DNA from 4 places in the Mesorhizobium sp. B2-3-7 genome. Region 1 is predicted to be linked to each of the others. Evidence: predicted binding sites of a transcription regulator. Region 1 holds the regulator's gene; each other region holds the start of a gene.
What was found. Region 1 encodes HrcA, which represses chaperone genes, less so after heat shock. Its sites were predicted from a motif close to GTTAGCACTCNCNNNNNGNGAGTGCTAAC; they were not measured.
Positions count from the first base shown of each region.

Region 2: FJ940_RS18685 (co-chaperone GroES) is a predicted target of HrcA. The motif match lies at 2,285-2,313, and genes of this name have one in related genera.
Region 3: groES (co-chaperone GroES) is a predicted target of HrcA. The motif match lies at 5,088-5,116, and genes of this name have one in related genera.
Region 4: FJ940_RS16670 (co-chaperone GroES) is a predicted target of HrcA. The motif match lies at 1,450-1,478, and genes of this name have one in related genera.

Region 1 is NZ_VFVV01000001.1:492,807-499,927, forward strand. It holds gene FJ940_RS02520 (hypothetical protein) at 1-30, shown strand, start outside; gene FJ940_RS02525 (EamA family transporter) at 104-538, opposite strand; gene hemW (radical SAM family heme chaperone HemW) at 637-1,815, opposite strand; gene rdgB (RdgB/HAM1 family non-canonical purine NTP pyrophosphatase) at 1,812-2,474, opposite strand; partial or broken gene FJ940_RS02540 (VOC family protein) at 2,474-2,883, opposite strand; gene rph (ribonuclease PH) at 3,067-3,783, opposite strand; gene hrcA (heat-inducible transcriptional repressor HrcA) at 3,969-5,081, shown strand; gene FJ940_RS02560 (hypothetical protein) at 5,119-5,319, shown strand; gene FJ940_RS02565 (sorbosone dehydrogenase family protein) at 5,444-6,814, shown strand; gene FJ940_RS02570 (LysE family translocator) at 6,943-7,121, shown strand, end outside.
Region 2 is NZ_VFVV01000009.1:52,387-59,507, forward strand. It holds gene FJ940_RS28510 (hypothetical protein) at 1-80, opposite strand, end outside; gene groL (chaperonin GroEL) at 230-1,858, opposite strand; gene FJ940_RS18685 (co-chaperone GroES) at 1,919-2,233, opposite strand; gene FJ940_RS18690 (hypothetical protein) at 2,479-2,727, shown strand; gene FJ940_RS18695 (DUF1488 domain-containing protein) at 2,724-2,990, shown strand; gene FJ940_RS18700 (hypothetical protein) at 3,014-3,205, opposite strand; gene FJ940_RS18705 (hypothetical protein) at 3,211-3,417, opposite strand; gene FJ940_RS18710 (LacI family DNA-binding transcriptional regulator) at 4,136-5,185, shown strand; gene FJ940_RS18715 (sugar ABC transporter substrate-binding protein) at 5,249-6,496, shown strand; gene FJ940_RS18720 (sugar ABC transporter permease) at 6,871-7,121, shown strand, end outside.
Region 3 is NZ_VFVV01000003.1:464,898-472,018, forward strand. It holds gene FJ940_RS09110 (DUF2442 domain-containing protein) at 1-296, shown strand, start outside; gene FJ940_RS09115 (alanine racemase) at 437-1,576, opposite strand; gene FJ940_RS09120 (D-arabinono-1,4-lactone oxidase) at 1,573-2,865, opposite strand; gene FJ940_RS09125 (MFS transporter) at 2,878-4,059, opposite strand; gene FJ940_RS09130 (TetR/AcrR family transcriptional regulator) at 4,186-4,812, shown strand; gene groES (co-chaperone GroES) at 5,206-5,502, shown strand; gene groL (chaperonin GroEL) at 5,572-7,121, shown strand, end outside.
Region 4 is NZ_VFVV01000008.1:1,391-8,511, forward strand. It holds gene FJ940_RS28500 (hypothetical protein) at 1-122, shown strand, start outside; gene FJ940_RS16655 (DUF982 domain-containing protein) at 109-531, shown strand; gene FJ940_RS16660 (usg protein) at 655-933, opposite strand; gene FJ940_RS16665 (hypothetical protein) at 958-1,299, opposite strand; gene FJ940_RS16670 (co-chaperone GroES) at 1,636-1,950, shown strand; gene groL (chaperonin GroEL) at 2,008-3,639, shown strand; gene FJ940_RS16680 (hypothetical protein) at 3,712-4,023, shown strand; gene FJ940_RS16685 (DUF982 domain-containing protein) at 4,362-4,658, shown strand; gene FJ940_RS16690 (LysR family transcriptional regulator) at 4,747-5,649, opposite strand; gene FJ940_RS16695 (DsbA family protein) at 5,784-6,422, shown strand; gene FJ940_RS16700 (NAD(P)-dependent oxidoreductase) at 6,457-7,068, shown strand.

The DNA.
Region 1 (7,121 bases):
AACGAACCCGACAGCACGACGGAGCACTGACCGGACGATGCCCAATCGCTTCGATATTTTCATCACCCGTCTCGAAACCAAGAACGCCCGCCACGGCGCAGCACTACCCTCGATAAGCGACCAGCACCGCGCCCGCCGCGATAAGGGCGACGCCAAGCCAGTTCGCACCGGTGAGCCGCTCGCCGAGAAAGACCGCGCCAAACACCGCCACAAGCACGACGCTTAGCTTGTCGATGGGCGCCACCTGCGCCGCATTGCCGATTTTCAGCGCGCGGAAATAGCAGAGCCACGAGGCTCCGGTCGCCAGTCCCGACAGGCTAAGGAAAAGCCAGGTCTTCCCGGAGATCGAGGCCCACGATTGGAATTGGCCGCTGGCGGCGAGGATCGCCGCAAGCACGACCAGGATGATGGCTGTCCGGATGAGGGTGGCGAAATCGGAATTGATGGTCTCGATGCCGACCTTGGCGAAGATCGCCGTCAGCGCCGCGAAAGTCGCCGACAACAGCGCCCAGAATTGCCAGGAGAGCGGCAGGTTCATTCGGATAGCCTCACCGGTCGGGTCTCAACTCAGATACCGCGAAACAGCCGCCTCCAGAAGCGTAATCTTGGCTTCGAGATTGGGAGCAGCATCCCAGCCTACCGTGCCAGATCGGCCACCACGGCGTCGAGCACGATCATGCCGGCGGGCGTGGCGCGCAGGCGGGCGTTGCCGATCGGCGCCACCAGCCCTTCGCCTTGCAGCACCGACAGCCGCGCGCTCGACAGGCCGCGCCCGGAAAACGCTTCGTAACGCGACAGGTCGATGCCTTCCGCCAGCCTCAGTCCCATCAGCAGGAACTCGTCAGCCTCTTCGGAGCGCGTCAGGGTCTCGCCGCCGGTGACGCCATGGCCCTTGGCCTCGACCAGATTGGCCCAGGTTTCCGGCATCCTCTCCGCGATGGTCACGACGCGGTGGCCGTTCTCGACGAAGCGGCCATGCGCGCCAGGGCCGACGCCGACATATTCGCCATAGCGCCAGTAGGTCAGATTGTGCCGGCTTTCGGCACCCGGCCGGGCGTGGTTTGAGATCTCATATGCCGGCAAACCATGGGCTGATGTCACCTCTTGCGTCAGCGCATAAAGGTCGGCGGCGTGGTCGTTGTCGGGGATGATGAATTTCTTCGCCGCGTGCAGCGCGTGGAACGGCGTGCCTTCCTCGATGGTCAGCTGATAGAGCGACAGATGGTCGGCGGCGTGGCCGATCGCCTGTTCGAGCTCCGATGCCCAGGCCTCCGGCGTCTGGCTTGGCCGTGCGTAGATCAGGTCGAAGGAGAGCCTTGGGAATATCTCCCGCGCGAGCCCGATCGCGTGCAGCGCCTCGTCCACATTGTGCAGCCGGCCAAGGAAGCGCAAATCCTTGTCGTTCAGCGCCTGCACGCCGAGCGAGACCCGGTTGACGCCCGCAGCGCGATAGCCGCGAAAGCGTTCGGCTTCGACCGAGGAGGGATTGGCCTCCAGCGTCACCTCGATGCCGTCGGGCACCGTCCAGTTCTTCGCCACGGCGTCCAGGACCCTGGCCACCGTTTCCGGCTTCATCAACGACGGCGTGCCGCCGCCGAGAAAGATGCTGGTCACCTCGCGTGGGCCGGTGCGCTGGCGCATCGTCGCCAGTTCCGCCTCGAAGGCGGCGGCAAAGCGCTCCTGGTCGACCGGCTGGTGGCGGACATGGCTGTTGAAGTCGCAATAGGGGCATTTGGCCGCGCAGAACGGCCAATGCACATAGACGCCGAAACCGGGGCTGCGGTCGAGCGGCATGGTGGCGCCGGGCCTGATCATGCCGAGCCTAACCGGGCCAGACCCAATCGGGCTTGGGCGAATTTCTGGAAGGCGCGGGCGCGGTGCGACAGCGCCGTAGCCTGGCCGGGTTTCCAGCCGTGTTTTTCCTCGGCACTCATCTCGCCGAAGGTCTTTTCGAAGCCGTCGGGCAGGAACACCGGGTCGTAGCCGAATCCGAGCTCGCCGCGCGGCGGCCAGACCAGCGTGCCTTCGGCCTCGCCGCGGTAATATTCGGCCTCGCCATCGGGAAAGGCGAGGCAGATGACGGCGACGAAGCGTCCCGTGCGCTGCGCGGGCGTGGCGGCGCCGACTTCCTGCAGCGCCACTTCGGTGCGCTGCATGGCGATGCCGAAATCCCTGCTGCCATCAGGCGTTTCGGCCCAGTTGGCGGTGTAGACGCCGGGCGCGCCGTCGAGCGCGTCAACGCACAGGCCCGAATCGTCCGACAGCGCCGGCAGGCCCGTCGCCTTGGCCGCGGCGAAGGCCTTGATATAGGCGTTCTCCTCGAAGGTTGTGCCGGTCTCCTCGGGTTCGGGCAAGCCATAGTCCTTCGCCGATTTCGCCTCGAATCCGAATGGCGCCATCAGATCGGCGAATTCGCGCAGCTTGCCTTCATTGTGGCTGGCGACGACGATCTTTTTTCCGTCGAGAGAATGCATCAAAGTCCCCAGATTCTCGGCTCGGCGAATTCGATCGAATTGCCGGAGGGATCGCGGATATAAAGCGAGCGGCCGCCTTGCGGCCATTCGAATTCGCTTTCGACAGCGATGTTCTTCGCCTTCAGATGGGATTTCCAGCGGCTGATTTCATCGGCGGTCGCCGCAAAGCAGAGATGGCCTTCGCCCGATGTGCCGTGTGGCGGCACTTTCAGCCTCGCGTCGGGCGCGGGCGGGACCTTGGTCGCCTCCGCGTTGAAGATCAGCAGCACGCCGGCTCCGCAACGGAAGAAGAGATGGCGGCCCTCGACCTTGCCGAGAGGAGTGAGGCCGAGGTGTCGGTGTAGAAGGCTTCGGCAGCGGCGAGGTCGGTGACGTAAAGAGCGGATTCAAGAATGGCAGAGGGGATCACGAGGCACCCCCCTCTGGCCTGCCGGCCATCTCCCCCGCAAGGGGGGAGATTGGCAGCGTGAGCGCCGGCTCATGGTATTCTATTCTGATTATTGGCGAAGCTCTAGACAACAGCCGATCTCCCCCCTTGCGGGGGAGATGCCCGGCAGGGCAGAGGGGGGTGCCCAGGCTCCGCATGAATAAACTACGCCACCGCCATCTGCTGCAAACTCACCAGCCTCTGGATGCCTTTCTTGGCCAGGCCCATCAGCTCGGCGAACTGCCCTTCCGAAAAGGGCTCGCCCTCGGCCGTGCCCTGGATCTCGACGATGCCGCCCTTGCCGGTCATGACGAAATTGGCGTCGGTGCCGGCGGAGGAATCCTCGAGATAGTCGAGGTCGATGACCGGCTGGCCGTCATGGATGCCGCAGGAAATCGCCGCGACATGGTCCTTCAGCACCTTGGCGACGCTCACCATCTGCCGCGCTTCCATCCAGCGCAGGCAATCGTAGAGCGCCACCCAGCCGCCGGTGATGGAGGCGGTGCGGGTGCCGCCATCGGCCTGGATGACGTCGCAGTCGACGGTGATCTGCTGCTCGCCCAGCGCCTGCAGGTCGACCACGGCGCGCAGCGAGCGGCCGATCAGCCGCTGGATCTCCAGCGTGCGCCCGCCCTGCTTGCCGGCGGAGGCCTCGCGGCGCATGCGCTCGCCTGTCGAGCGCGGCAGCATGCCGTATTCGGCCGTCACCCAGCCTTTCCCGGAATTGCGCATCCAGCCCGGCACCTTTTCCTCCAGGCTTGCCGTGCACAAGACATGCGTGTCGCCGAACTTCACCAGGCACGAGCCTTCGGCATGTTTGGAGACGCCGCGCTCGAAGGAGATGGCGCGCATTTCGTCGAACTGGCGTTTGGAGGGGCGCATTCGGCCTGCTTTCTTGTCAGCTTTTTTGAATCTTGGCCGGCTTTTAGACGCATGCGGGGCACGGCGTAAAGGAAAATGGACCGGCGGCCGCAAACGCGGCGACACCGGGGCGATCGCGCAACACGACACCGGGTTGCGCGCAGCGCCGCGAAGTCTATATCCTTGAACCGGAGGTTATGGCCGCAATGACCAAGGCAGTCGATCCCGCTTCGCAGTCGCTCGCTCTTCACACGCCGGCACTTCAGGCGCCCGCACTTCAGGCGCTCGACATGCGTTCGCGCGACATCTTCCGGCGTATCGTCGATTCCTATCTGAGGGACGGCGAGCCCGTGGGATCGCGCAGCCTCTCGCGCATCCTGCCGTCCTCGCTGTCGCCCGCCACCATCCGCAACGTGATGAGCGATCTCGAACATCTCGGCCTGATCTACGCGCCGCACATCTCGGCCGGTCGCCTGCCGACGCAGGCCGGTCTGCGCTTCTTCGTCGACGCCTTCATGGAACTGGGCGACCTCTCCGACGAGGAGCGGCGCAGCATCGAGGCGCAGGTGCGAGCCTCCGGCTCGGGCGCCACGCTGGAACACATGCTGACCGAGGCCAGCCAGATGCTGTCGGGCATGTCGCGCGGCGCCGGCCTGGTGCTGGCCGCCAAGAACGAGGTGGCGCTCAAGCACATCGAGTTCATCCAGCTCGAACCGACCAAGGCGCTGACCGTGATGGTGTCGCAGAACGGCGACGTCGAGAACCGGGTCATCGATCTGCCGGCCGGCATCACCGTCTCGCAATTGCACGAGGCCTCGAATTTCCTCAACGCCCATATTCGCGGCCGTACGCTGGCCGAGGCGCGGGCGGAGGTCGAGCGTATCAAGGAAGAGACAAGGGCAGCGCTCGACACGCTGTCGCAGGACCTGGTGGAGAAAGGGCTGGCGGTGTGGGCCGGCGCGGAAAGCGGCCTGCCGGCGCGCCTGATCGTGCGCGGCCGCGCCAATCTGCTCGAAAACGTCACCGCCCAGGCCGACATCGAACTCCTGCGCCACCTGTTCGAGGACATGGAGACTCAGGACGGGCTGATCCAGCTGCTCGACCTCGCCGAGGCGGGACCGGGCGTGCGCATCTTCATCGGCTCGGAAAATAAGCTTTTCTCGCTCTCCGGCTCGTCGCTGGTCGTGGCACCCTACCGCGACAAGGACGCCCGCGTCGTCGGCGCGCTCGGCGTCATCGGCCCGACCCGGCTCAACTATGCCCGCATTGTCCCGATGGTCGACTATACGGCGCAGCTGATATCGCGCATGCTGCGCTGAGAGCTGGGATCGATCCAGACGGCCGAGGAGAGAAAAGATGGCGCTGGAATCGTTCAAGGCCCAGATCAGCCTGCTGCTGGAGGAGATGGTCAACCAGCCTGAGGATGTGCGCGAAGTGCAGGAGCAATTGCGCGAGAAGCTGCGCGAAATCCGCGCCATGGGCATGCCGCTGCCGGCCGATCTCGTCGAACTGGAAAAGAACCTCGACGCCGATCTCGATCTCGACGCGGATAGCTGACCCGAATTCCTTCAACTCCCCGTGTCGTCCGGAACGACTGCCGAGCCCGCCCGTTCCCTTGATGCATGTGACTTCGGTCTTGGGACAACGACATGCATGAAGAAGCGAGAAGCTGGAGACTGGGATGATCCGACTTGCCGGCGCCGTGGTAATCGCTGCTGCCTTGCTTTTCGCCGCGACGGCATTGGCCCAGCAGGCAGAGCCGGTTCTGAAGGGCGCGGCCGCATTCGGTGACTGGCGGGCCGACGAGCCGGGCGTGCGCCGGCTGATCAGCCCGCAGGACCAGCCCAGGCCCTATGTCACCAGATCCGCCTCGAACAGCGCCGGTCCGGTGCAAAGGCCGCAAGGCGCCGAGCCGCGGCTGTCGGCGGGCTTTTCGGCGGAACTGATCGCTTCGGGCATCGATAATCCGCGCGTCGTGCGCATCGCCCCCAACGGCGACCTGTTCGTCGCCGACAGCGAGGCCAACCAGATCCGCGTCTACCGTCTCGGCGAGGGCAGCGCGAAACCTGTCAGGGACGGCATCTTCGCCCGCAATCTCAACCAGCCCTACGGCATCGCCTTCTACCCGCCAGGGGACAACCCGCAATGGGTCTATGTCGCCAACAGCGACAGCATCGTGCGCTTTCCCTACCGCGATGGCGACCTGAAGGCCTCCGGCGAGCCGGAAACCATCGTCCGCGATATTCCGGCCACTCATCACTGGACCCGCGACATCGCCTTCTCGCCGGACGGGAAGACGCTGTATCTCTCGGTCGGCTCCGGCTCGAACGCCGCCCAGGACATGGCAAGGAAACCGCGGGGCGGGCTCGACGCCTGGGCCAGGTCGAAGCCGCTCGGCGCCACCTGGGGCGCGGAGGAAGGCCGCGCCGACATCAGGGCTTTCGACCCGGACGGTAGGAATGGCCGCATCGTTGCCACCGGCCTGCGCAATTGTTCGGGCATGGCCGTCCAGCCGGCGGCGGGCGCGCTGTGGTGCGTGGTCAACGAGCGCGACGCGCTCGGCGACAACGTGCCGTTCGAATATGCGACCGAAGTGAAGGAAGGCGCCTTCTACGGCTGGCCCTGGTACTATATCGGCGACAATGAGGATCCGCGCCACAAGGGCGCGCGTCCCGACCTTGCCGGCAAGGTCACCGTCCCCGACATTCTGATGCAGGCGCATTCGGCGCCGCTCAACATCGCCTTCTACGACGGCAGGAATGTCCGCGCAGGATCCGGTTTTCCGGCCGAATACAGGGGCGACGCCTTCGTCGCCCTGCACGGTTCGTGGAATCGCGGCAACAGGACCGGCTACAAGGTGGTGCGGCTCAAGTTCAAGGACGGCAAGCCGACCGGCGAATATGAGGATTTCATGACCGGCTTCGTCACCTCCGGCGGCGAGGTCTGGGGCCGGACGGTCGGCGTGGCGGTGGCGAGCGACGGCGCGCTGATCGTCACCGAGGACGGCAACGGCACCATCTGGCGCGTGACCTACGGCGACGGCCGGTCCTGATCCGCTGGGAGGCCTCGAGCACGGGGCATGCCTGGTGCAACCAAATCCGGCTCCAGGCAATTCCCGCCCGCGAAACTCTGTGCGACAAGGCGCCGTCCCAGCAGTTTCGCGGACGCAAGGCTCAATCCATGACCCTCACCGGCTTTCTCGCCTACAGCGCCGCCCTCGGCTTGGCCGCGGCCATTCCCGGCCCCGGCATCACCGCGCTTGTGGCGCGCGCGCTCGGTTCCGGCTTCCGCTCGTCGCTGGCCATGTCCTTCGGCCTGATGCTCGGCGACCTCCTTTATCTCACCGCCGTGGTGCTTGG
Region 2 (7,121 bases), on a different contig from region 1:
CTGCGGATGCGGTCGAAGCGGCTTTCCTCTGTCGTTTCGGTCGTGACGACCGTCTGTGGCTTCTGCACGAACACGATCATGGATCGATCTCCTGGGCCAGAGGCCTGCGCGCCGGGGGAGAATCCCCCGGCGATAGTCGTCTCGCCTGCGGCAAAGGCCGGTTCGGCGAGATACGGATCAGGTCTGAAAGACGGCTTTTATGAAACCACCTTCGCGAGCCGGCCGAATCCTAGTAGCCGCCCATGCCGCCACCGCCGCCCGCAGGCGCGGCATCCTTGGCCGGAATGTCCGAGATCATCGCTTCGGCGGTGATCAAAAGCGCGGCGATCGAGCCGGCATCCTGCAACGCGGTGCGCACCACTTTCGCCGGATCGACGATGCCCGCCTTGATCATGTCGACATACGCCTCGTTCTGGGCATCGAAACCCTGGTTGTGATCCTTGCTGTCGGAGAGCTTGCCGACGACAACGGAGCCTTCAACGCCCGAATTCTCGGCGATCTGGCGGAGCGGCGCTTCGAGTGCCCTGAGCACGATCGAGATGCCGGCGGTGACATCGGCATTGGCGCCGTTCAGGCCGGCAAGCGCCGTCCTGGCACGCAGCAGGGCCACGCCGCCGCCCGGCACGATGCCTTCCTCGACCGCCGCGCGCGTGGCGTTCAGCGCGTCGTCGATGCGGTCCTTCTTTTCCTTGACTTCCGACTCGGTGGCGCCGCCGACGCGGATGACGGCAACGCCGCCGGAGAGCTTGGCCAGCCGCTCCTGCAGCTTCTCCTTGTCATAGTCGGAAGTGGTTTCCTCGATCTGGCCCTTGATCTGGGCGACACGCGCCTGAATGGTCGCCTTGGTGCCGGCGCCGTCGATGATCGTGGTGGTGTCCTTTTCGATCAGCACGCGCTTGGCGCGGCCGAGCATCTCGATGGTGACGTTCTCCAGCTTGATACCGAGATCCTCGGAGATCATCTGGCCGGATGTGAGCACCGCGATGTCTTCCAGCATCGCCTTGCGGCGGTCGCCGAAGCCCGGCGCCTTGACGGCCGCGACCTTGAGGCCGCCGCGCAGCTTGTTGACGACCAGCGTCGCCAGAGCCTCGCCTTCGACGTCCTCGGAGATGATCAGCAGCGGCCTGCCGCTCTGCACCACCGCTTCGAGGATCGGCAGCATTGCCTGCAGATTGCCGAGCTTCTTCTCGTGGATGAGAATATAGGGCTCTTCCAGCTCCGCGCGCATCTTGTCGGCATTGGTGACGAAATAGGGCGAGAGATAGCCGCGGTCGAACTGCATGCCTTCGACGACGTCGAGTTCGGTGTTCGCGGTCTTGGCTTCCTCGACGGTGATGACGCCGTCATTTCCGACCTTGTCCATCGCCTTGGCGATCATCTCGCCGACGCTGGCATCGCCATTGGCGGCGATTGTGCCGACCTGCGCGATCTCGGCCGACGACTTGACCTTCTTGGCCTTCGCCTTGATTTCCACGACGACGGCCGCGACGGCCTGGTCGATGCCGCGCTTGAGGTCCATCGGGTTCATGCCGGCGGCAACCAGCTTGGCGCCTTCGCGCAGGATCGAGGCGGCCAGCACCGTGGCAGTGGTGGTGCCGTCGCCGGCGAGGTCGTTGGTCTTCGAGGCCACTTCGCGCACCATCTGCGCGCCCATGTTCTCGAACTTGTCGGCAAGCTCGATTTCCTTGGCGACGGTGACGCCGTCCTTGGTGATGCGCGGCGCCCCATAGGCCTTGTCGATGATGACGTTGCGGCCCTTGGGGCCGAGCGTGACCTTGACCGCATTGGTGAGGATCTCGACGCCGCGCAGCATACGGTCGCGCGCATCGGTGGAGAATTTGATTTCCTTGGCAGACATGATTTTATCCAGTTCGCATTTGGAGTGGAGCCGTCACCGCGCAGAGGCGCGGCGCTTCAGTCAGGCGGCCTTCTTGGCTTCGACGCTCTTTTCGATAACGCCCATGATGTCGGCTTCCTTCATGATCAGAAGATCCTCGCCGTCGATCTTGACCTCCGTGCCCGACCATTTGCCGAACAGGATCAAGTCGCCGGCCTTGACGTCGAGCGGAACAAGTGCGCCGTTTTCGTCGCGGGCGCCGGGACCAACCGCGATCACTTCGCCTTCCTGCGGCTTTTCCTTGGCATTGTCGGGAATGATGATGCCGCCCTTGGATTTGATATCGCCTTCGGCGCGCCGGATGACGACGCGGTCGTGGAGTGGCCGAAATTTCATGAGAACTTCTTTCTGGGGCCGGCATAGGCGGCCGCCCCCTTCTATAGGCTCTTTGGCACTCGATAGATAGGAGTGCCAAAATTTATTCCGAGCGGATATTGAATAATCATAGTATTATTTCGGCGCCCGGTTTCATCGGGTCGGAAAACGACCAAATATTTCAAAAATTTGAATTTTCCCGGCAGAGTGCCTATTTATCGGACAAGTTCATTTTCACGATTTCAGACGCAAGGGAGATTTCCTCGATGGCCGACGGCAACCAGACGATCATGGAAAAAGCTGAAGCGCGCTTTGTCGACAAGCAGAAGAAGACGGCGGAGCGCAACAAGGCAACCGCCGAATATATGTCCGAAGCGAGGGCCAGGGAGATCAAGACGGCAAGGCTGAGGCAATTGCGGCTGGCCAAGGAAGAAGCCGACCGCGTGGCCGAGGCCCTGAACCCGACGCCGAAGAAGAAACGCGCGGTGAAGAAAACGACGGAGGCAAAATCATGAGCCTGACCTTCCCCAACCGCAGCCGCAGCTACGACGAGGCCGGCAAGCGCATCCGGTTCGTCGGCTATGACGGCATGTTCCAGATTTCCTTCTCGGTCGCCGCCGATGCCATGACGAGGATGCAGCCGGCGACGGCAGCCAATGAAGCCGGCTATCTCGCCACCTTCGACACCGAGAGCAGTGTCATCCGCGACGTAGCGTCAAAGGCCTATGACCGCACGCGCAAGAGCATGTATGTGCTGACGGCCGACGACTTCCGCTGAGACGACAGGCGGACGGCGCTGGATCAGGATTTACGCTCCGCCTTCTCCCGGCGCTTGACGTCCCGGACATTCATCTGATCGACCATGGCGTTGGCGTCGCGCGGGCTCATGCCGACCATCGCCCTTTGCCTGACGACGACGGGCTGGCCGGTGAAGACGTCGATGATGGCCCAGCTTTGGGGCAAGTCCATGCGCAGTGCGTAGCGGTTGGCCATTTGCCTCAGCCCTGCAACATGAAGAAGACCATGCCCAGGACCGATATCGTCCAGGCGACGACCGACAGCTTCAACACCATGCCGCCATGGGCGGCCAGCGCCTCCCGCAGCCGCGGGGCGATACCTGCCGACGGGACCGGTTCCACCGTAACGGCACGGGGTCCCTTGGCGCCAAGTTTTCCAAAGACGGGCAACAGCGACGGTTCACGCACGAAAATGGCCTCGAATGTCGGGGAAAGTCGGAGCGGGCAAGCTCTTGCCCTTCCATAGCACTCTTTTGGCGAGTGCCCTGCATGCCAAATGCAAATAGGCTGCTTTAACGCCGGCCGCATGCCACGTGACCCCGATCGTCAGATGCTGAAAGCGCGCAAGGCGGCTGGGTAGCAGTCTTCTTGCCGGCGCGTCAGTGTCACGACGAAGACGAGGACCTGTCCGGCCCAGGCCGCAAAATGCAAGCTGGCAAGACCCATCGCCCTTGATGGTCCGACGCAGGCTCTACGTCATATGATTTTTGGAGGCCTCGCCTCGGGATCGAACCGAGGCTTCAGAGATTTGCCGTCTCCAGCGTAGCCGCTCCGCCACGAGGCCATGACTAGCGAACTAACCGATAATATTTGCGCAAGCGTTAAGACCGAAGAGTCGTTTGTAGACATGTCGCCGATTGCCGCTTTGGTTGGCTCGCGCCATGGCAGCACTGACGACTGCCGATTAGGCGCCTGATATGAACTCGCCGAGCCCGTGAGCCCGCCCTCCGGCGGCCGCTTCGCACCACCGGAGGACCAGCCACTTTTCCTCTTGAACAGCCTCTGGATCTGGCCTAGCTTGGGTTGAGAAAAGGTTTTTCCAAACATTTCCGAGCGGGCTCGGCCATTGGCCGGGTCATTCCGGCCTGTAAGAGAAAACCTTTTCCCAATCGGGATTTTCGCCGCAATGGCATTGGACGATCAGCCAGCCTTTCCCAAGCCCGTCACCTTGCGTGACGTGGCGGCCGAGGCTGGCGTCAGCGTCGCCACCGCCTCGAAGGCGCTCAACGACCAGGGCCGCATGACCGCCGAGACCCGCGAGCGCATTCGCGAGACCGCGCAGCGCCTCGGCTTTCGGCCAAACAGCCTGGCGCAGAGTCTGCTGCGGCGACGCTCCTTCACCGTCGGCCTGCTCACCAACGATACCTATGGCCGCTTCTCGCTGCCGCTGATGTCGGGCATTTCCGACGCGCTGGTCGACGCCGGCGTCTCGGTGTTCCTGTGCAATGTCGAGGAGGATCCGCGTCTCGGCCAGCTCCATGTCGAGGCCATGCTCGACAAGCGCGTTGACGGCATCATCGCCACCGGCAAGCGCATCGACCGTCATCTGCCGGTCGACCTGTCTAATCTGCGCATTCCGGTGATCTATGCCTTCACCCAGCCCGATCCCGACGCCGTCGCCTTCGTCTCCGACGACGCTGGCGGCGCGCGGCTGGCGGTGGAGCATTTCTGTCGGCTCGGCCGCAGGCGCATCGCCCATGTCTCGGGACCGGCGAGCTTTGCCGTGGTGCACGCCAGGGCGCAGGCCTATCGCGATGTTCTGACCGAGAACGGCCTGTCGGTCACCGAGCCGCTGCTCGGCTCGTGGTCGGAGGCCTGGGGACACGAAGCCGTGGCGAGGCTGTTCGACGGCGCGGCCGACGACGCAAGCGAAAGACCGGACGCCGTCTTCTGCGGCAACGACCAGATCGCGCGCGGCGTCATCGATGCCTTGCGCGAACGCGGTCTCGACGTGCCCGGCGATGTAGGCGTCATCGGTTTCGACAATTGGGAGATCGTGGCCGAAGCGACGCGCCCGCCGCTGACCTCGGTCGACATGAACCTGGCTGCGCTCGGCCGCGAAGCGGGGCTGACCTTGCTTTCCCTGGTCGGCGGCAAGCCCGCCGCGCCAGGCATCCGGAAACTGCCGTGCCGGCTGGTGGTGCGTCAGTCCTGCGGCCGCCTGCCGGACGGCTGAAGAACCAAACGCCGCAATCGGCGGCAAGCCGCGCGTCGCGGCCAAAACGTGGAGGAGGAGAATATGAGGACTTTGATTGCCAGGCTGGCCTTGACGGCCGCCGTATTCGGCTGCGGGCTGCAATTTGCCGCCGCCGAGACCGCCAACATCTGGGTGCGCGCCGACGGCTCGAACTTCATGCCGCGCATCGTCGATGCCTACAACAAGGGCCACACCAACCAGATCAAGCTCGACATCATCCCCAACGCCGAGATCATTCCGAAATACGGTGCTGCCGCCGCCGGCGGCACGGCGCCCGACGCGCTGTCGCTCGACCTGATCTACACGCCCTCCTTTGCTGCCGCCGGCCAGTTGGAGGACATCACCGACTGGGCCAAGTCGCTCCCCTATTTCGCCAGCCTGTCGCCGGCTCATGTGAAGACCGGCACGTACAAGGACCGCATTTACGGCCTGCCCTTCTCCGCCGACGCCTCGGTGCTGATCTGGAACAAGAAGCTGTTCAAGCAGGCCGGCCTCGACCCCGAAAAGGGCCCGGCCAATTGGGCCGAGATCGAAGCCGACGCCGAAAAAGTCAACGCGCTCGGCGGCAACATCAAGGGCTTCTACTTCTCCGGCAATTGCGGCGGCTGCAACATCTTCACCTTCACGCCGCTGGTCTGGGCCTCGGGCGGCGATATCCTCTCACAGGACGGCTCCAAGGCGACGCTGGACAGCCCGCAGCTGCGTGGCGCCATCGATCTCTACCGCTCGATGGTCAAGAAGGGCCTGGTGCCGGAAGGCGCCCAGACCGACACCGGCGCCAATTTCTTCGCCGCCTTCGCCGGCGGCAACATCGGCATCTCGCCGTCGGGTGCCTTCGCTATCGGCGCGCTCAACACCCAGTATCCCGATATCGACTACGGCATCACCTTCCTGCCGGGCAAGGATGGCGGCTGGTCGTCCTTTGCCGGCGGCGACAATTTCGTCGTCACCAAGGGCACCAAGAAGATCGATGTGGTGAAGGAGTTCCTCGACTTCGCCTATTCGCTGGAAGGCCAGACGATCCTGGCCAAATATGGCAGCCTGCCGGTGCGCGGCGACATCGCCAAGGACGCGCTGAAGGACCTCGACCCGCGCTACCAGGTCGCAGCCGAGGCCATGGCCAAGGGCAAGACGCCCTATTCGGTGGTGTTCAACGACCTGATCAACTCCGCCAACGGCCCGTGGACGCAGATGGTCAACGAGGTGTTCTTCGGCGACGACGTCGACGGCGCCATCGCCAATGCGCAGGAGACCATGCAGTCGATCATAGACCAGGCGCCGCAGAAATAGGCGCCTGCCGGCCGCCCGCCTGTCTCCCTGAGCGGGTGGCCGGATACTGTTTGGTTCAGATACAGGGCTATCGCGTTGAGAAGACTCACTAGCATCGACAGCTTGGGACCTAGCGCACTTCGCCTCCCCTTCTCCCCTTGTGGGGTGAGAAGCGGTCCGCGCAGCGGACGAAAAGCCAACTGCTTGGCTTTTCGAGCTTCGAACGCCCTGAGCCTGCGAAGGGCCGGGTGGTGGCCGATCCACTCTGCCGGGTCCCCGCTGCTTCGCAGCGTCCCGGTGTTCGCCGGCCTTTCATCGTGCCACTGGCACGATGAATTCGCCTCCGGCGAACCGGCCGCTCACCCCACAAGGGGAGAAGGAAAAGCGGGCCAGCCATGACCACCATCACAGCAACCACCGCCCCGCCCCGCCCCCGAAAACTCGTCGGTGCCGGTCGCCGGCAATGGATCGGTCTCATCTACGTCGCGCCGGCCGTGGCGCTGGTCATGGTGTTCTTCGTCATCCCGCTCGGCATGACGGCGTGGATGTCGCTGCACAACTGGCCCCTGATGGGCGGGCACTCCTTCATCGGCCTCGACAATTACGTCGCGATCCTGCGCGACACCAGGTTCTGGAATGCGCTGAA
Region 3 (7,121 bases), on a different contig from region 1:
GCGACGATGACGAGCTGTTTGGAACCATGCGGGTTAACGAAGACGGCAATGCAATCGAGTGGGACGGGGGAATCGAGTTGTCAGCCGAATGGATCGATACCCTGCCCTCAATTGGTATGGAGAACCGGGAATTCCGCCATATCATGGACGATCTGCTGAAATTCTCGCTTGAGGGGATGGCGCTCCAGTTGGAAATCTCCAGGCGCCAAATTGCCAACTATAGAGGATCGACACCGATCCCCAATTCAATCGCGTTGGCTACTCGATATCTCGCCGAGAAGGCCGGTCAACGATGACCCCGTCTGGAGGCGGATAGGCTCGCTGACTGTTCCAAGCATGCGGCTGCTGGCCGCCAGCGCATCGTGGCTTTGGGTTGTCGGTCGGTCTGTTACATCGAAGCGTCTGGTTTGGCCTCATCGTAACGAGGCACCATGCCCTACCCCATCGGCAGCGCGGGCCAGCGGTCCACGAGGCTGTCGCCCGAAAAGACCGCGATCGATCCGAACTGCTGCAGCACCGCCTCGCTTTGCGTCGGACGCAGGAAGACGTAGTCGCCGGACCTGGTGGTGGCATCGCCGGGCAGGCCCATGAATTGCTGGTTCGAAGAAAGGCCAAGCAGGCCATTGGCCTTCATGCCTTCGGGAAACACCGGTTCGGCCATCCATTTGCCGCCATAGAGATAGCAACCCTTGCGCGGAAACCGGCCGACCGTCTGCAGCAGGCGGGTGACCGCCGGCGGGCCTGGCAGCATCGGCTCGACCACCTTGAGGATCGGCGTGGCGATGAAGGCCGCGGGCTGGAAGCCGTCGAGGCCGGGCGTGTCGAAATCCCCGGGCAGCACGAAGGCCGACCCGATCGACACTTCGTTGGCCATGCCGCCATGGTGAAGCAGTGCCGTCTTCGAGCCGCCGATGTTCAGTATTCGGCGCTGGTCCTCGCCGAGAGCCGCGATGAACGCCGCGGCCCGCTGCGACGCCTCTGCCAGCGCCTTTTTGGGACCGCCGAACAGACCGGGAATGTGCGGCGCGTGCGCCTCGTAGGCCATGACGCCTTCGCAGCGCAGCCGGGCGGGCAGCGCGTTCAATGCCTTCGACAGCGCGCGCGGTTCCGGGAACCCGCCCCGATGCAGCCCGACATCGATCTCGAAAGCGATGCGCAACCCGACGTCCAGTTCGGCGGCCAGAGCGCCGCATTCCGCCAGTCTCTCCTCGCTGTCGATCAGCCAGCAGATACGCGACCAGTCGGCGGTACTGCTTGAAATCGCCTGCTTTGCCGCGCCGACCGGCATCGGCTTGCCGTAGAGCATGTCGGCATCGGGAAAAGCGTCGAGCACGGCCCTTGTGATCGACGGATGAAACGTCATGAAGCGATGGGTGCCGAGCGCCCCGGCGATGTGCGAAAGCAGCGGCAGGCAAGCAAGCGACTTGTCGACCAGCCGCACGGCAAGGCCGGGCGCCAGTCTCTGCTTCACCAGGTCGATGTTGCGGTCCAGCCGGTCGCGGTCGAGCACGAGACAAGGCTGAAAGACGCCGGCCGCCCTCAACGCATCCGACAGCGCGGTGAAATAGCCGCTCATTGGCCGATGCCGAACAGGCCGGCCATGTAGGGCGAGACGAAACGGTTCTCGGGATCGATGTCTCCCCGAACGGCCATGGCATCATCCCAGCGCGGATAGAGCTTTTTGAGATCCGCCGCCTTTAGGCTGTGCATCTTGCCCCAATGCGGCCGGCCGCCATGCCTGCGGAAGATCGGCTCGGCCGCCCGCATGAAGGGCTCAGGGTCGTTGGCGGCATCGTGGTGAATGGCGATCGAGCAGGTCAGACGCTTGTAGAAGGGCGAAAGCCAGAACATGTCGGGTGCCACCGAGCGCACCTCCATCGGAAAATAAACTTCCGGAAAGTGCTTCTCGGTCAGCTCGATGATCTGCGTGATCACCTTCGGCCCCTCCTCGAAGGGCAGATGATACTCCATCTCGTTGAACTTGGTCTGCCGGTCGCTGGCATAGACGTTGAGCCAGTCCTGCACATAATCCTCGGCCGGCACTTTCTTCACGGCGCCGCGGATCAAGGAGCGGCGCAGCCATGGCAGCCGGCGCAGCGCCCTGCTCAGCTTGCGTAGCGTCGCCAGGCCGGCCTCGTCGTGCTCGGTAGGCCTGGTGGTCGGGTTCGCGTCGCTGAGGTCGCTGGCGATGAACTGCGCGTAGCCGGAAAACGGGATGTAGTAGAATTCGGCCGACCGGTGCGCGGCCATCATCGTCTCGAAATCGCGCAGCATGTCGGCGATCGGCAGCACCCACTTGCGGCGGCGCAGCCGGTAGGTCGCGATGTTGTTCAGCGTGACTTCGCTCAAGATGCCGAAGGCGCCGAGAGCGACCCCCATCGCATGGATCATATCCTGGTCGCGGGTCCGATCGAATTCGCGCAACTCGCCCCGCCCGTCCACGATCTGCACCGTCTCCAACTGGGTGTGATAAGCGCCCAGCGTCAGCCCGGAACCATGGGTGGCGGTGCCCAGCGCGCCGCCGATCGCCTGGCGGTCGATGTCGCCCATATTTGGCAGGCCCTGGCCGATGCCGTGCAGCATGTGCATTAGCGGGCCGAGCCGGGTCCCTGCCCGCACCCGCGCGCGATGGCTTTGTATGTCGTGCGAGACCAGCCCCTCGATCTTCTCCAGGGAAACGATCGAGCCTTGCGATGCCACCAGCGCTGTGAAGGAGTGGCCAGCACCCGCCACCCGCAGCGGCCCAGGTGCCGTGCGCACCAGATCGGCAAGCTCGCCGGCGTCGGTTGGAGTGGCGATCAGCTTCGGCTCGGCGCGCACGAAGCCCGACCAGTTGCTCCAGTTCCGCGCGGTGATCGTCGACATCCAGCCGTCCCGTCAGACGCGCCGACGGCGCATAGTGGCCACGAACAGGCCAAGCAGGGCCACGCTGGCAAACGCGCTTGCCGCGGCGAATTCCGGCACGGGCCGGAAATCCTTGCCATTGATGAGCAGCGACGCCGCCACCGGCCCGATCGCCAGGCCGAAGAGCTGTGCGGCCGGCACCAGCAGCACGGCGGTACGCGTCTCGTCGGCCGTGATCGCCAGCCGGATCTGATAGGGTACGATGAACAACAGGATGAAGCCCATGACCAAGGCGGCGATCCAGAATGTCGTCAGGCCAGGTGCGCTGGCAAGAACAAGGGAGGAGACCAGCGCGACGGCACCGATGGCCGTAATGGCAATGCGGTAATCGATGCGCGCCTCGAACACGGTCGCCGTCATCGCGCCCAGGACCTGCGTCGCCAGGCTGGCCGAGACGATCAGACCGACGGTCCAGCTATCAATCCCATATTGCGCACCGAGCGGTTCCAGGAAGGCCCAGATCGCGCCGAAGAACATGAAGTAGCAGAACACCGACAATAGCGCGGTGATCGACGGAACCGTCAGCACATTAGCCAGGTTCTCCCCTTTCGGCAGGTCGGCGTAGTCACCGGGTACGGTGAAAGCGGCCGCCAGCGAGACGACGCAGACGACGGCAAGCACGATGAAGCCGCCGGACGACCCCGCCTCGGGAATGACATAGAGTGCCAAAAGCAGAGCGAGCGCACATTGCGCCAGGGTCTGCAGCGTCACGAAATAGCCGCCGATGCGCTCCGCCCGGCGCGAACGGGCGATCAGTTCAGTGGCGATCGCGACCAGGCCGCCCTCAGCCAGCCCGGCGATGGCGCGGGCGGCGATCAACGCATTGGCGCTTGCGGCATGGGCGGTCCATACATTCGCCAGGGCCAGCAGGATCAAAAGGACGGCGCTTTTCCAGCGCATGTTGCGCGCGGAAAGCAGCATCGCCACCACGGCTGAACCGACGGCGATCGCGATCATCTCCGCCGTGGCGACCAGCGCCAGTTCATCGCCGCTGACATGGCCCTCGGTGTAGAGCGCGCCAAGCAGCACGGGCTGAAGCCCGAGGATCAGCAGCCCGACCGAGCCGATCCATAATGCGGAGCCGAGCTCGACGCCGGTCGGGTTGCCGACCAGCCAATCGCCATTTTCCGCTTGTACGGCTTGCGTCGCAGTCACGAGGCGCCTCCCAACGTCCTTGCAGTGCGATAAAAAAGCTGACAACTTGTCAGCATTACGAAACTGATACTTGATCATGTTTCTTGTCAACCGGGAATTTTGAAGCTCTCGCGAGAGATTGGGCGCATGGCGGAAGCAAGGCGGATGGCGACGGCGCCGAGGCGCAGGCCCAAGCAGGAGCGGAGCCGCGAACGCATCGACGCGATCCTTTCGACGACCATGCGGCTGATCGGCGAAAAGGGCATCGACGCGGTGACGATGAAGGAAGTGGGCGCACTGGCGGGCGGACCGATCGCCACCGTCTACCATTATTTCCCCAACAAATCGGCGATCCTGGCGATGCTCTATGAGCGCTTCTCGGAGGAAAGCCGCGCACGCTTCGGCGAGATCATCGCCGAAATAAGTGGGCTTGAGGACGTGACGGCTGCCGCGGACCGCATGATCGAGGACTATTACCGGCGCGTGGCCGACGACCCGGCCATCCAGGATCTGCAGAACGCGATACAGGCTGACAAGGCGCTGCAGAACCTCGACATTGCTGAGACAAGGCACCAGGCCAAGATGTTCTGCGACCACGTCGCTCCGATGCTGCGGCCCGACCGGCGCGAAGACTTCGCGCGCGTGGTGTTCCTGATCTTCCAGCTTGCCGGCGGCGTCGTGCGGCTAGCGCTGACGCAGGACGAGAAGGAAGGCCGCCGCACGATCGACGACTACAGGTCCATCATCCATACGCAGCTGAGATTGTTTCTGTAGTTTTCGGCGGCGGCTTTCGCGCCCCTCTCCCGTGACATCGACACGTCTTGCGTATCGAAGTATCGGGCGGCAGGATCTCTGACCGATAGCGGCAAAGCACCCCTCCGCGCCTTGTTTTGCCGTCGATTGCGGGAGGAACCGGCGCATTTCGCATGAAAGGCCAGCGGCAACTGGCACGTTCTGCGAGCGGGCTTTCGCGGAAAACAAAATTTCGCGCCGCTGTCCGCTCGCGCGCGCCTTGACTCTCGCCAGCCAGCAGCCTATTTCACCGCCACGTTAGCACTCGCCCTGGGTGAGTGCTAACCACAGGTCCGGTACCGCCGGGCTTTGTAGATTGTCCGGCTTCGCCGGACGGAGGAACTGTTTCTCACCGTTCTCATCGAGGAAGAAAACATGGCAAAGTCGAAGTTCCGCCCGCTTCATGACCGCGTGGTCGTACGTCGGGTCGAATCCGAATCCAAGACCGCCGGCGGGATCATCATCCCCGACACGGCGAAGGAAAAGCCGCAGGAAGGCGAGATCATCGCCGTCGGCTCCGGCGCCCGCGACGAAGCTGGCAAGCTCGTGCCCCTGGACGTCAAGGCTGGCGACCGCATCCTGTTCGGCAAGTGGTCGGGCACCGAAGTCAAGCTCAATGGCGAAGACCTTCTGATCATGAAGGAATCCGACATTATGGGCATCATCGGCTGAATATCGGCCTTCCCATCAACTGAATCTTAAATCTTCGGGCTCGATCCGAGCCCCTGCCAGGAGTTGAACATGGCTGCCAAAGACGTAAAATTCTCCCGCGACGCCCGTGAGCGCATGCTGCGCGGCGTCAACATCCTCGCCGACGCGGTGAAGGTCACGCTCGGCCCCAAAGGCCGCAACGTCGTCATCGACAAGTCGTTCGGCGCACCGCGCATCACCAAGGACGGCGTCACCGTCGCCAAGGAAATCGAACTTGAGGACAAGTTCGAGAACATGGGCGCGCAGATGGTCCGCGAAGTCGCTTCGAAGACCAACGACATCGCCGGCGACGGCACCACGACCGCGACCGTTCTGGCGCAGTCGATCGTCCAGGAAGGCCACAAGGCGGTTGCCGCCGGCATGAACCCGATGGACCTGAAGCGCGGCATCGACCTGGCCGTGACCGAAGTGGTCGCAGCTCTCGGCAAGGCCGCCAAGAAGATCAAGACCTCCGAGGAAGTCGCCCAGGTCGGCACCATCTCGGCCAATGGCGACGAGTCGGTCGGCAAGATGATCGCGGAAGCGATGCAGAAGGTCGGCAACGAAGGCGTCATCACCGTCGAGGAAGCCAAGACCGCCGAGACCGAGCTGGAAGTCGTCGAAGGCATGCAGTTCGACCGCGGCTATCTCTCGCCCTACTTCGTCACCAACCCCGACAAGATGGTTGCCGATCTCGAGGACGCCTACATCCTGCTCCACGAGAAGAAGCTCTCCAATCTGCAGGCCATGCTGCCGGTCCTGGAAGCGGTCGTGCAGACCTCCAAGCCGCTGCTCATCATCTCGGAAGACGTCGAAGGCGAGGCCTTGGCCACGCTGGTCGTCAACAAGCTGCGCGGTGGCCTGAAGATCGCCGCCGTCAAGGCTCCGGGCTTCGGTGATCGCCGCAAGGCCATGCTGGAAGACATCGCCATCCTCACTGGTGGCCAGGTCATCTCCGAAGACCTCGGCATCAAGCTCGAGAATGTCGGCCTCAACATGCTCGGCCGCGCCAAGAAGGTGTCGATCTCGAAGGAGAACACCACCATCGTCGACGGCGCCGGCAAGAAGGCCGAGATCCAGGGCCGCGTTGCCCAGATCAAGCAGCAGATCGAGGAGACCACCTCGGACTACGACAAGGAGAAGCTGCAGGAGCGTCTGGCCAAGCTCGCCGGCGGTGTTGCCGTTATCCGCGTCGGCGGTGCGACCGAAGTGGAAGTGAAGGAAAAGAAGGACCGCGTCGATGACGCCCTCAACGCGACCCGCGCGGCCGTGGAAGAAGGCATCGTTGCCGGCGGTGGCGTGGCCCTGCTGCGCGCTTCGGGCAACCTCAAGGCCACCGGCGTCAACTCCGACCAGGCCGCCGGCATCAACATCGTTCGCCGCGCACTGCAGGCCCCGGCCCGTCAGATCGCTGCCAACGCCGGTGCGGAAGCATCGATCGTTGCTGGCAAGATCCTCGAGAACAAGGGCGCGACCTTCGGCTACAACGCCCAGACCGGCGAATATGGCGACATGATCGCCATGGGTATCGTCGATCCGGTCAAGGTCGTGCGTACGGCTCTCCAGGACGCGGCCTCGGTCGCCGGCCTGCTGGTCACCAC
Region 4 (7,121 bases), on a different contig from region 1:
CACTCCTTGACCTGCCGGCCCTTCCGGCGCCGGCGGAATCGATCTGGGAACTGACGGGCGTGGCGTCAAGAGGCCTGATCGAACGTCTCGTCGAGATTCCGGCGGCCCTTGACGCGGCCTGAACGGCTGACCATCTCGATCACGGATGGACGGTCGCCGGTGACGCCATCCGATTGCTTACTCGCAAAAAGACGTCAAAAAACGGAGGAAGTGATGAACGATATTCGGTTTCCCCAGCCGATTACCCTCGAATTGTCGGACGCCCCACGCAAGGTCGCCAGCAGCTTCGAGGCTCTGGAATGCCTGGATCAACAATGGCCGAAATGGGCGCGCGGACCAAGCTGGCGCGCCGCCGGCCGTGCATGCCGTGATGCGCTGGATGGCTGGCGCAGCGGGCGTGCCGCCTACAAGGCCTTCTTGAAGGCGGCCAAGCGAGCCGGCCTGACGAGGGGCCGCTCCGCTTCGCCCCAGCAATTCCGTTCCGCGGCGATGTCAAGGACGGCCCAGCCGATGGCTGTCAGAGCAGGATGACACGAATCCCATCACTCATCCTGCTCGGGAACTCTGATTTTAGGTATGCTCAATCGAGCCTTTGAGCGCGCCGCGTTGCAGGCGACGCGCTTCAGGTTTTTTGATCCGCTCAATGTGATCCGCTCAATGGATGGCAACGATGCCGTCAACGGCGCGCCATTCCGACGGTGTGATTAGACGATGATGTGCGACGCGCACGGAATGCAGCGCGCCGTCCAGTTCGCTTTCCCAATAGCCAAGGAAGCCCTTCAGCTCCGGGAAATCGGGAGCGAGGTCGTATTCCTGCCAGACATAGAGCTGCAGCAGGTTGGGGTAGTCAGGCATATGATAGTGAATCTCGGCCGTGGTCAGGCCGTAGCCATCCATCTGCAGGCGGAATTCTCTGCTGACCGCAGTCACCATATGTTTCTCCTTTCGCTTACGACCTTATGCATTCATCCTGGCGAAGTCGTGCCGGAATTCATCCGGCGTGGACCGCGGCGCCGGCACGTCGATGTCGAGCTTGCACAAGGCCTCCATGATGTGGTCGAAGGAAACCGGCCGCTCGACTCCCGGCGGCAGGCGCAGTTCCGGCATCGACTCCACCGCGCAGGCATCCGAGGCCCAAGACGACAGGATCGCCCGCTTTTCCCAGAGGTCGAGCGCGTCGTCTTCCAATACCTCGTCAGGATGTTTGAAGTGCCTCGCCGGCGAAAGCAGCCGGTCAAGCGAGGTGTCGGGCGTGTCAGTCAGGGAAGGCATGATCGGCGGAAATTTATGTCGGTCCATCGCTGTCCTCCGTCTGCAAAAACTCCTCGATAGCGTCCAGTTTCCGGCTGTGCTTCGGCAGCGCCGGCCAGGATAATCTTGTTGGCTCTTCACCAAAATTCAAGCGGTGAAATCGTCGACCTGGCGAGAATCCCTGCATGATAACAACGCGTTGGCACTCTCATGCGACGAGTGCCAAAATTTTTGCGCGGACCTCTTGAAACCGGAAAATTCCAAAACTAGCTCGATATGCGCGCGCGATGCCTGAACAAGGGTCGCGGCACCTCTTGCCGGGCCGATATTGCCGGTCCGGCGCGGAGGAACCTCAAAAACTGTTTGTCCTTGAAGGAGAACGACATGACGTTCCGCCCATTGCACGACCGTATCCTGGTCCGCCGCATCGAAGCCGAGGAGAAAACGGCTGGCGGCATTATCATTCCCGACACAGCCAAGGAAAAGCCGCAGGAAGGCGAGGTGATCGCCGCCGGCCCCGGCGCCCGAAACGAAGCCGGGCAGCTACAGCCGCTCGACGTCAAGGTGGGTGACCGCATTCTGTTCGGCAAATGGTCCGGCACCGAGATCAAGCTCGGCGGCCAAGACCTGATCATCATGAAGGAAAGCGATGTGATGGGCGTGATCGAGCAGACCGCGACCGTGAAGAAGGCCGCCTGACGGCTTCTTGCCAAGTTATCAGTCAACGAAAGCTGCCTAAATTGAAGGAGTGATCCAATGGCTGCCAAGGAAGTGAAATTCCATACCGAAGCCCGCGAGAAGATGCTGCGCGGCGTCGACATTCTGGCCAATGCGGTGAAGGTGACGCTCGGTCCCAAAGGCCGCAACGTCGTTATCGATAAATCCTTCGGCGCGCCGCGCATCACCAAGGATGGTGTGACGGTGGCCAAGGAGATCGAACTGGAAGACAAGTTCGAAAACATGGGCGCGCAGATGGTGCGCGAAGTCGCTTCGAAGACCAACGACATCGCCGGCGACGGCACCACAACCGCGACCGTTCTGGCCCAAGCCATCGTCAAGGAAGGCGCCAAGGCCGTCGCCTCGGGCATGAATCCGATGGATTTGAAACGCGGCATCGACAAGGCCGTGGAAGCGGTCGTCGCCGAACTGAAGGCCAACGCCCGCAAGGTGACGAAAAACGATGAGATCGCCCAGGTCGGCACCATTTCGGCCAATGGCGATCCCGAGATCGGCCGGTTCCTCGCCGAGGCGATGGAGAAGGTCGGCAATGAAGGTGTCATCACGGTGGAGGAGGCCAAGACCGCCGAGACCGAACTGGAGGTGGTCGAAGGCATGCAGTTCGACCGCGGCTATCTCAGCCCGTACTTCATCACCAACCAGGACAAGATGCGCGTCGAGCTCGAAGAGCCCTATGTGCTGATCCACGAGAAGAAACTGTCCAACCTGCAAGCCATGCTCCCCGTCCTCGAGGCAGTCGTGCAGTCGGGCAAGCCGCTGCTGATCATCGCCGAGGATGTCGAGGGCGAGGCGCTCGCCACGCTGGTCGTGAACAAATTGCGCGGCGGCCTGAAGGTCGCGGCAGTCAAGGCGCCCGGCTTCGGCGATCGCCGCAAGGCGATGCTGGAGGATATTGCCATCCTCACCGGCGGCACGGCGATCAGCGAGGATCTCGGCATCAAGCTCGAGAACGTCACGCTGCAGATGCTGGGCCGCGCCAAGAAAGTGGTGATCGAAAAAGAAAACACCACCATCGTCGACGGCGTTGGCCGCAAGGAAGAGATCCAGGGCCGCATCGCCCAGATCAAAGCGCAGATCGAGGAGACTACCTCCGACTACGACCGCGAGAAACTGCAGGAGCGGCTGGCGAAGCTCGCCGGTGGCGTCGCCGTCATCCGTGTCGGCGGTTCGACGGAAGTCGAGGTGAAGGAGCGCAAGGACCGTGTCGACGACGCGCTGCATGCGACCCGTGCGGCGGTCGAGGAAGGCGTGCTCCCGGGCGGCGGCGTCGCGTTGCTCCGGGCCGCCAAGGCGCTCGATGCCTTGCCGATCGACAATGCCGACCAGAGGACCGGTGTCGAGATCGTGCGGCGTGCGATCGAGACCCCGGTGCGCCAGATCGCGGAGAACGCCGGCGCCGAGGGCTCGATCATCGTCGGCAAGTTGCGTGAGAAGAGCGAGTTCGGCTGGGGCTGGAACGCCCAGACCAACGAGTTCGGCGATCTCTACGGCCAAGGCGTCATCGATCCGGCAAAGGTCGTGCGCACCGCGCTTCAGGATGCCGCTTCCGTCGCTGGCCTGCTGGTCACCACCGAGGCGATGGTGGCCGAGAAGCCAAAGAAGGAGGCCGCGACCCCTGCCATGCCCGCCGGCGCGGGCATGGACTTCTAGGACGCCGGGAGGCCGCCCGCTCCCACAAGTGGGAGCGGGCGCTTCCCGGGGAAAGTTTGGAGAGAGACCACTATGACCGGTATCGGTTCCGTTTCGGCGCCCACGCATCCGGCAAACGAATTTCTCGCCTACGAGGCAGAATGCAGGAGCGTGCTGGGGCCATTGTTGATGCGCGTTCTCGACATGGCCGAGTCCGCAGGCTGGAGCCGCCGTACGGCGGCGTCGACGCTGATGTTCCTGGCCGCGCAGCATGTGTCGGCAGCCTCGGAAGGCTCCGGCGGCTCAACCAGGGATGGAGGACGCGATCATCGGAGCCCCACAGCAAACGATGGACCGATGTCCGGTTGGGAAGAGGACCGACATGATCGTGGGCCAATTGCGTGAATGCCTGAAAACGTTGAGGTGGAAAGCGGCAGACCTCGTCGACGAGCTTGGTTGCCCGCAAAGCCAGGTCGCCGCCTGGCTCGATGGGCGGGCGCTTCCGCCGCTTTCCGTCCTTGCCTGGCTCGAGGCGCTCGCCAGGGCGCATAGGGCGCTACCGGCGCCTGGCCGAGGCTCGCCGGTGCTCAAGCCAAGCCCGGTCGAGCCAGCCGAGATCAGGCTCGTGGCCGCCGGAAATCCGACGACACCGGCGCACCCGCCCTATCCGCGCCGACCTGTCTTCGCGCACCAGGCTGCCCGACATGCTTCGGTTCGTTTGCCATCGAATGGAGGTTTAAATCATGGCACAGATGCGCTTTGAAGAACCCGTGACGATCTTGGTCGGAATGGGGCTTCCGGTAACGATCGAGACTGCGATGGAAGCATATGCCGTGTTGCAGGACTGGCCCGTTGCCAGCCGAAACGGCGCCCATGCCGTCGCCCTCAACGCTTGCAAAGCCGGCATTGCCGGCGAGATCGATGCGGAAACCGTGCGGGCGACCTTGATCGCCTTCGCGCGCCGCAATGACATTCTGGTGCCGAATATGATCTCGCCTGCGAGTACCGCGCCCAGCGGCCGCGCCGTGCGAGCGGATTGAGGATCTATACGCGACCTATCGGTGAGCGCCCCGGCGATCCAAAATGATCGGCCCGTCAGCCTTGAGCTGGCGGGCTGTCTCCGTCGCCTCAGGCCGTTTCGACGAGACGCGAGCGTTTCTTCTCGGCGGCCGCCAGCAACTCGACGAAGGCGCGGACCTTGGCTGGCCGGAACCGGGCCGGAGGGAAAACGGCATGGATGCCGCCGGCAGGCAACATCCAGTCGGCAAATACCGGCACGAGACGCCCCTCGGCGATATCGTCGCCGACACTGTAGTCGGGAAATACGCCCAATCCGATACCGGCGAGCACGCAGGCAAGAGCCGCCGGGCTCTTGTCGCACAGTTCGGTCAACACCGTTTCTCCCTCTCTTGAAAACAGCCATTGGCCGATGCCGCGCAGCTGGGCGTTGCCGACCCAGGCAAGCGATCTTGCCTGGCGCGGGGTGACATCGGGCGGCAGGCTTGCGGCGAAGGTCGGGTTCGCCACCACGACCTGCTGTATCGTGCCCAGGCGCCGCGCCTGATTGGACGAATCCGCAAGCCAGCCGACGCGGATGCCGAGGTCGATCTGCTCGTCCACCAGATTGCTGACGGCGTCATCGAAAATCGCCTCGACGCGCATATGCGGATAAGTTCGGAGATAGGCGGCCATGACCGGCGCAACGATCTTCGTGCCATAGTCGAGCGGCGCGGTCAGCCTCAGCATTCCCTTGGGTTCGATCGCCCCGTGCGAGATCTCGCCATAGGCCGCTTCGGCTTCGCGCAGGATGATCATCGCGCGGTCGTAGAACAGGCGACCCTCCTCGGTCGGCGTGACACGCCGCGTCGTGCGCCGCATGAGCGTCGCGCCCAATTCCTGTTCAAGCCTGCCGATCTGATGGCTGACCACGGCCTTGGCCACGCCAAGCCGGTCCGCCGCCGTGGTGAACGAGCCTGTCTCCATCACCGTGGTGAAATAGACAAGCCGATTGAGATTGAGGAGTTCGGTCACATGCTTTGTCTGATTAGATCAGACAGCTTGTATTATTGGGCACCGTTTATTGCAAGACCATCACCTGCCACATGTAAGCCAAGACATTTGGCGGACGGGGCAGCCAACGCCACGGTAACGGAGACCGGACGATCGTGGGCAATCCAGAAGTGACCTACCTTTTCGATCCGCTCTGCGGCTGGTGCTATGGCGCAAGCCCGATGCTCGAAAAACTGTCCGGCAGCGGCGTGCGCATCGAGCTCTTGCCGACCGGCCTGTTTTCGGGGGCAGGCGCCCGGCCGATGGATGGCGGTTTTGCCGCCCATGCCTGGGCGAACGACCAGCGCATCGAGCGGTTAACGGGACAGGTTTTCACGCAGGCCTATCGGGACAACGTGCTGAATGTTCGCGGCACGTTGCTGGATTCCCATGCCGCGACCCTCGCGATCACCGCAGCGGGCCTGGAAAATCCCGGCCGCCGGCTGGCCGCGCTGAAGGCGATCCAGAACGCGCGCTATGTCGACGGGCGCGATATCGTCACGGTCGGCGGTGTCGCCGAGGTGCTCGCCGACGCCGGCATGGCCGATGCCGGCGAACTGGTGAAGGCGCCAACCGAAGGATTGCTGACAGCTCACCGCGAACTGGTCGGCCGAGGCCGCGCGCTGTTCCAGCGCCTGCATTCCAACGGCGTGCCTTCGCTCGCCATCATCAGCAACGATGCGCCGCGCCTCATCGGTTCGAACGCGCTGTTCGGCAGTTTCGACAATCTCCTCGCTCATATCGCGGCCGCGTGATCCCCAACCGACTCCAACAAGGATGGAAAAAGACATGGCAAAAGTCGCTCTCATCGGCGCATCGGGCGCAGTCGGTTCGCGCCTGCTCAAAGAACTCTCCGGCCGTGGCCACACGGTCACCGGCATCGCCCGCAATCCTGAAAAAATCGCGGCGCTGCCTGACGTGACGGCCAGGAAGGGCGATGTCTTCGACATGGAAGGCCTGGCCAAGCTGATCCGCGGCCATGATGTGGTGACCAGTTCGGTGCATTTCCTCGACAGCGATGCCGACACGCTGATCGCCGCGGTGCGAGCCTCCGGCGTGAAGCGCTACCTGGTCGTCGGCGGTGCGGGCAGCCTTGAGGTCGCGCCCGGCAAGCGGCTGGTCGACACGCCCGAATTTCCCGACATCTACAAGGCCGAGGCGCAGAAGGGCGCCGACTTCCTCGACAAGCTGAAGACCATCGATGACCTCGATTGGACGTTCCTGTCGCCGTCCGCCATGTTCATCCCGGGCGAGCGGACTGGCAAATTCCGCCTCGGCAAGGACACGCTTCTGGCTTCGGACAAGGGCAGCAGCATTTCCTTCGAGGATTACGCCATCGCGATGGTCGACGAGATCGAGAAGCCCGCCCACATAAAGCAGCGCTTCACCGTTGGTTATTGACTAGGCAGGCCTCCCCACCTCGAAAGCGAAACGGCTTTCGAGGTGGGGAGCCC